2 linked regions of the Collimonas fungivorans Ter331 genome follow. The protein of the gene in region 1 interacts with the protein of each later gene in a pairwise test. Links are inferred from orthologs where the notes say so. Each region holds a gene or a part of one and is shown in the gene's direction. Other genes may lie near its edges. The genes, in order: CFU_RS22730 and ssb.

Region 1 (3,277 bases):
ACATTAAGTGGAATCTTAGAAATTAGGGTTTACCCTCGATTTCAAGGAATTGACATCGGGCTAATTTTTCCGGTGCGAAACTGATGGAATGGGTGGAAAAAGTGACATGGTGGTGCACGGCCATGAATTTGAATGTGGACCTGATTGTTACCTTTTTCGCCGCGCCTCTGTTACTTTTTTCGCTTTGTTTTGGGGCATTCCGAATTTAGTTATGCACATAATTTTGTTTCCGCAAGGCGATTTTTTAAAAACGGAAATTTTTTTGCCTGTCCAGAATGTTCAATTTAAGTCTTTGATTGTAAATAGTATTTTTATTGATACTAGTTTGGGCAAGAGCCTGGATATACCGTAAACAGGCGCTCCCACGTTGTTTACGCAACCTTGTCCACAAAGTTATCCACAGATCTTGTGGATATTTTCAAAAGCACTTATGAAACCGATAGTTAGCTTATTTCCTCGGGAATTACATTAAGTTCGTGAAACAAAGCATTCTTCAAATCGTCCTCGACACTCCCCTGGATAGCAGCTTCGATTATCGCTGGCAGGCCAGCGATGAAAGCGAAGCTGCGCCGCAAATCGGCCAGCTGGTCCAGCTTTCTTTCGGCCGCCGCGAAGTGGTCGGCATGATTGTCGGCACCAGTGCCGAGAGCGAGGTTCCCGCCGAAAAATTGAAAAATGTGCAAGCCGTGCGCCACCAGTTGCCGCCGCTGTCGGCGCAATGGCTGGCCTTGTGTCGCTTTGCCGCCGATTATTATCAGCGGCCGCTGGGTGAAGTGGCGTTGCCCGGCTTGCCGAAAAACCTGCGCGCGCTGACTACCGTGGCGCTGGACCGCGGCTTGAAGAAACTGCAGCAAAGCAGCGCCGCGCACGATGCGACGCCGATCGACGTCGCGCAGCTGAATCCGGCGCAGCAACAGGCGGCCGACGCCATTGCCAGCGCCACCGGGTTTGCGCCGACGCTGCTGTACGGCGTCACCGGCAGCGGCAAGACCGAGGTTTACCTGCAAGCGGCGGCGCAGATCCTGGCGCGCAGCGAAAACGGCGCGGATAACCCGTCGCAGATCCTGATCCTGGTGCCGGAAATCAATCTGACGCCGCAGCTGGAAGGCAACATCCGCGCCCGTTTCCCGGGCGTGATGGTGGCGACCTTGCACAGCGGCCTGGCGGAAGGCGAGCGCATGCGCCACTGGCTGGCGGCGCACCTGGGGCAGGCGCGCATCATCCTCGGCACTCGGTTGGCGGTGTTGGCTTCGCTGCCGCACCTGAAGCTGATCGTCATCGATGAAGAACACGACCCGTCCTACAAGCAGCAGGAGGGCTTGCGTTATTCGGCGCGCGACCTGGCCGTATGGCGCGCCCACCAGCTGGGGATTCCTATCGTGCTGGGTTCGGCCACGCCATCGCTGGAAACCTGGCACCATACCCAGTCCGGCCGCTACCGGAAACTCGAACTGCGCGAGCGCGCGGTCAAGGATGCCGTATTGCCGCTGGTGCGCCGGATCGACATGGAGCGCGACAAGCCCAGCGAGGGACTGACCTCAACCCTGGTCAGCGCGCTCAAGCAAAGACTGGAACGGGGCGAACAGTCGCTGCTGTTCCTGAACCGACGCGGGTATGCACCGGTGATTGCCTGCGACGCCTGCGGCTGGGTCAGCAACTGCACTCGCTGCACGTCCTTCATGGTGCTGCATAAACCCGAACATCGGCTGCGCTGCCATCATTGCAGCCTGGAGCTGAGGATCCCGAAATCCTGTCCGACCTGCGGCAACGTCGACCTGCAGCCGCTGGGGCGCGGCACGCAGCGGCTGGAAGAGGGATTGCAAGCGATGTTCCCGGAAGCGCGCGTGCTGCGCATCGATGCCGATTCGACCCGCCGCAAAGGCAGTGCGCAAGCGGCTTTCGACAGCGTGCACCGGGGCGAAGTGGATATCCTGATCGGCACCCAGATGGTCGCCAAGGGGCATGATTTCAAGAACCTGACCCTGGTCGGCATCCTCAATCCCGATACGGCGCTGTTTTCCCACGACTACCGCGCCAGCGAGCGGCTGTTTGCGCAACTGATGCAGGTGGCGGGGCGCGCCGGCCGCGCGGCGCAGAAAGAGGGCGGCAGCGCCAGCGAAGTGCTGATCCAGACGCGTTATCCGCAGCATCCCCTGTACGCGGCAGTCATCGCCCACGACTACGATCGCTTTGCCACTTCGCTGCTGGAGGAGCGTGCGCAAGCCTGCCTGCCGCCCTACATCTATCAGGCCTTGCTGAGGGCGGAGGCGAAGGAGCTGGAAATCGCGATTGAATTTTTACAGCAGGCGGCGCACTGCATCGAGCATGACGGCATCACCATGCACGACCCGATTCCGATGACCATGACCCGGGTCGCCAATGTCGACCGCGCGCAGTTGCTGATCGAATGTCCTTCGCGCCCAGGCCTGCAGGCTTTCCTGACGGACTGGATGGCTCAGCTGCGGCAGATCAAGACGCGCGCCAAATGGTCGCTGGAAGTGGATCCGGTCGATATCTGATTTAACGGGATTAGTGCCTTGATTCCGGCACCGAACGGGAAAAGATCCGTACCACGGAATCCATGTGCGCCCGCATCGCGCGCCGCGCCGCCACCGCATCGCGCGCCTGCAGCGCTTCCATGATCAGCTGGTGCTCATGCTCCGAACGGTTCGGCATGTCTTTCGAGCTGTACAGCGTCTGCAGGCGCTGGAACATCATGCCGTATTTGCGTCCCAGCAGGTGGCTGACCAGCAGCAGGTAAGCCGGGTTGCCGCTGGCCTCGGCGATGCGGATATGGAACAGGCGGTCGCCCGGATGGGTGTGCGAGCCGCTGCGGTTATCCTCGACATTGCGCGCATACGCTTCGGCGATACTGCGCAACTGCTCATCGCTGGCATTCATCGCCGCCAGCGCCGCCGTCTCCGGCTCCACCAGGCGTCTCGCCTGCAGCAGCTTGAACGGCGGGATTTCGTCATCCAGCCCAAGGTTGATTTCCAGGTCCAGTTCCGGATCGATTTCCCAGCCGCTGCGATGCGCTGCCTGCTGCAAGGCCGGCGCCTGGCTGCCGTTGTCGCGCGCGGTTTCCTCTTCGGTACGCGGCAACACCATCACGCCGTTGCCGACGCGGACGCTGACGACGCCGATCACTTCCAATGCGATCAGGGCCTCCCGCACGGAAGTGCGGCTGACGCCGAATTGCTTGGCCAGTTCGCGTTCCGGCGGCAGGTTGTCGCCGGGACCGTATTCGCCGCGGTGGATCATGTCGCGCAGCTGGTCG
Region 2 (3,289 bases), 4.5 Mb from region 1 along the record:
GGCGAGCGCCTCCCTGGCGTCGATATTTGCGTTGCGCATGCTGGGCCTGTTCCTGATCTTGCCGGTGTTTGCGGTGCACGCCAAAACCTTGCCCGGCGGCGACAGCGCGGCCCTGGTCGGCCTTGCCATGGGAATCTACGGCCTGGCGCAATCGTTCGGGCAAATCCCGTTCGGCGTCGCCTCCGACAAATACGGCCGCAAGAAGATCATCGTGATCGGCCTGATCCTGTTTGCGCTGGGCTCCTTCATCGCCGCCGCTGCCGGCAATATCTACTGGGTCATCATCGGCCGTGCGATCCAGGGCGCCGGCGCGATTTCGGCGGCGGTGACCGCTTTCATCGCCGATTCCACCCGGGAAGAACATCGTACCAAGGCCATGGCCATGGTTGGCGGCTCCATCGGGCTGACCTTTGCCTTGTCGCTGATCGTTTCGCCGCTGCTGTACCAATGGGTAGGCATGGGCGGCATCTTCGCCCTGACCGGCATCCTGTCGCTGGCCGCGATCGTGGTGGTGGTGTGGCTGGTGCCGTCGGCGCCGCTGGTCAAGGCCAGGCGCGTGGCGTGGTCGGAGATCTTGCGCAACGGTGAGCTGATGCGGCTCAACTACGGGGTGTTTGCCCTGCACATGACGCAGATGGCGATGTTCGTGGTGATGCCGGCGGCGCTGGTCAAATACGCTGGCCTGCCGCTGGAGTCGCACTGGAAAATCTACCTGCCGGTGGTGCTGGCGTCTTTTGTGCTGATGCTGCCGCCGGTGTTTGTCGGCGAGAAGCAGGGCAAGATGAAGCAAGTGATGCTGGCGGCCGTGGCCTTGTTGTTTGTCGTGCAACTCGGCCTGTTGGCGACATTCTCGATGGCAACTATCCACTGGCAGTGGCTGGTCGTGCTGCTGCTGGGGTTTTTCATCGCCTTCAACGTGCTGGAAGCGAGCCAGCCGTCGCTGGTGTCGCGCATCGCGCCGCCGGCCGCCAAGGGCGCTGCGCTGGGCGTGTACAACACCATGCAGGCCCTGGGTTTGTTCTGCGGCGGCGCCCTAGGCGGATTGCTTAAACAGCATGCCGGAGCCCCCTCAGTATTCATTTTAGGAGGGGCGGCGACCCTGTGCTGGCTTATAATCGCATCCAGCATGAAAAATTTGCCGCGCCGTGGCCGCACAGCCACCACCGCGGCAGCATGATTTCCAAGGCATTTTTTCAAGATATTCGTATTTAGGAGAGCATCACATGGCATCGGTCAATAAAGTCATCATCGTCGGCAATCTCGGCCGCGACCCGGAAACACGCTACATGCCGAACGGCGAAGCCGTCACCAACATTGCCGTCGCCACCACGGAGAGCTGGAAAGACAAGAACAGCGGTGAGAAAAAAGAATTAACCGAGTGGCACCGCATCACCTTCTATCGCAAGCTGGCGGAGATCGCCGGCCAGTACCTGAAAAAAGGTTCGCAGATCTACATCGAAGGCCGCCTGCAGACGCGCAAGTGGCAAGACAAGGATGGCGCCGAGCGCTACACCACCGAAATCATCGCCGACACCATGCAGATGCTGGGCAGCCGCCAGGGTGCGGGCGGCAGTGCGCCTATGGATGGTGGCGACTACAACAGCGCGCCGCCGGCACGCCAGCAAAACACCAGCGCCCCGGCTGCTCCGGCCCGCCAGGCGCCAGCTTCCCGGCCAGCACCGAATTTCTCGGATATGGATGACGATATTCCGTTCTAGGATATACGTTTTTATATTTGTAAATAAAATGAGCGCAGCCCCTGAAAAGGCTGCGTTTTTTCTTGTCTAGACTTTTTTGAGGTCGTTTTTTCTTGTCTAGACTTTTTTGAGGTCGTTATTTCATCCATTAAGGTATGCCTAAAAAAATGTAAACAATGACTTCACGTTACACCGTGCGCACCATGCGCTCGACGGCAAAACGGTTGCGGACCCGGGGGCTGAGTTTGAGGCGGCAGCGGCGCATATTGAGCAGGCATCTACGCATTGGTTGCGGCATACGGCGGGCTCGCATTTGAGCGAGCCCGCCGACCTGAAATTGTGCGCGACAACCTTGGGCATGCAAACTTGAGCACAACCAGCATTGATCTTCATACCGAAGACGACGCCCGGCACGACGCCACGGACCCCAGACTATGCGACAGCACGCAGGGACAGGCTATTTGAGCGGCGTGCCCCCTGCATTGCGATAGGCGGCCGTCTTCGCGAACAGGTTGCCGCCGTCGGTTTCAGCCGTGGTCGACAGGTCCGATCCTTGGCCGAACATCAGAGCCGCGACATGGGCGCTCGCAACCTGGTCCATGTGCGAGAACAGCCAGTCCACCTTGTCGTCCTGGTAGTGGTAGTCGGTGTTGTTCTGTGCCATGTTGCCGATCGGGATCTGCCAGACGACGATCGGGTGGCCGACCGCCTCGGCCATCTGTTTCCAATAGGCGAGTTGCGCGGCCCACTTCTGGTCGCTCCAGAATGAGTTGCCATTCCCCAGCTTGGCGTTGAGTCCGGCGTCCGTGGATTCAACCTCCCCGACGAGGAAGTCTGCACCCTTTCCTCCGAGGGTCACATAATCTTTGGCACATTTATCCACGTTGCCCGGCCAGTCCCAGCAGGTGAGGTGCAGGCCGACGGCCGTGTTGGGAGCGTACTTCCGGGCCATTGCGATCAGGCAGTGAGCCAGACCCGCCACAGTGTTCGCCTGGTCTGCGCAGTCGGTCGGATTCGCAGCCGTCACCTGCGCCGGGACTTGGTCCAGAGGGCCGTACCCTCGCGCGAAACCAAAAAAATCGGGTTCGAGATCGATCATGTCGTGCGAGGCGCCGATCTTCTGGAGGAAGAAACGGTAGTCGTTCAGGTATCTGGTGAGGAGGTCGACCTGGTTGACCGCCGTCACCTCGTCCTGCCACTTGTTCACGGGCGCCAGGAGGCCGAGTTCAAACCATGTCCACATCACTGTCTGCGGATACGATTTACCCAAGTAGGTGGCCTGCGCAGCGCGGGCTTGGACGCCGGGGATGAGCCCCCCGATGCTACCGCCCGCGCATCCCCACCAGTTTGTCCCATTCGGGCAGGACGTCGCCGTGTACAGGGCGCTCGACGGTGCCGGCGGACTGACGACGTATTGGTACTGAGCGTCGAATGGTGCGGCAACCGAAAGAGCATCAATCGACGTTCTTCCGATCAACACCGTGCTCTTGCCCATGAAAGTGACATTTGGCGTAGAGCCCGTGCCGGTTGGCGTAGACCCGGTGCCGGTTGGCGTGGATCCTGTGCCGGTTGGCGTAGACCCCGTGCCGGTT

What was found.
Region 2: the proteins of CFU_RS22730 (region 1) and ssb interact in binary tests that used the Escherichia coli proteins (3 or more experiments, as listed by UniProt). The link is inferred for Collimonas fungivorans Ter331 from one-to-one orthologs.

Annotation. Positions count from the first base shown.
Region 1 is NC_015856.1:5,091,588-5,094,864, reverse strand. What follows is about bases 40-2,997. They hold CFU_RS22730 (primosomal protein N'), read left to right. Parts: upstream 40-476; coding sequence 477-2,519; downstream 2,520-2,997. Other genes in these bases: CFU_RS22725 (FadR/GntR family transcriptional regulator), read right to left, coding at 2,530-2,997. Also shown: more of CFU_RS22725, read right to left, coding at 2,998-3,277.
Region 2 is NC_015856.1:573,215-576,503, forward strand. The notes cover bases 1-2,970. They hold ssb (single-stranded DNA-binding protein), read left to right. Parts: upstream 1-1,223; coding sequence 1,224-1,718; downstream 1,719-2,970. Other genes in these bases: CFU_RS02470 (MFS transporter), read left to right, coding at 1-1,177; CFU_RS02480 (hypothetical protein), read right to left, coding at 2,155-2,970. In the rest of the region: more of CFU_RS02480, read right to left, coding at 2,971-3,192. UniProt on the Escherichia coli protein: Plays an important role in DNA replication, recombination and repair. Binds to ssDNA and to an array of partner proteins to recruit them to their sites of action during DNA metabolism. Acts as a sliding platform that migrates on DNA via reptation.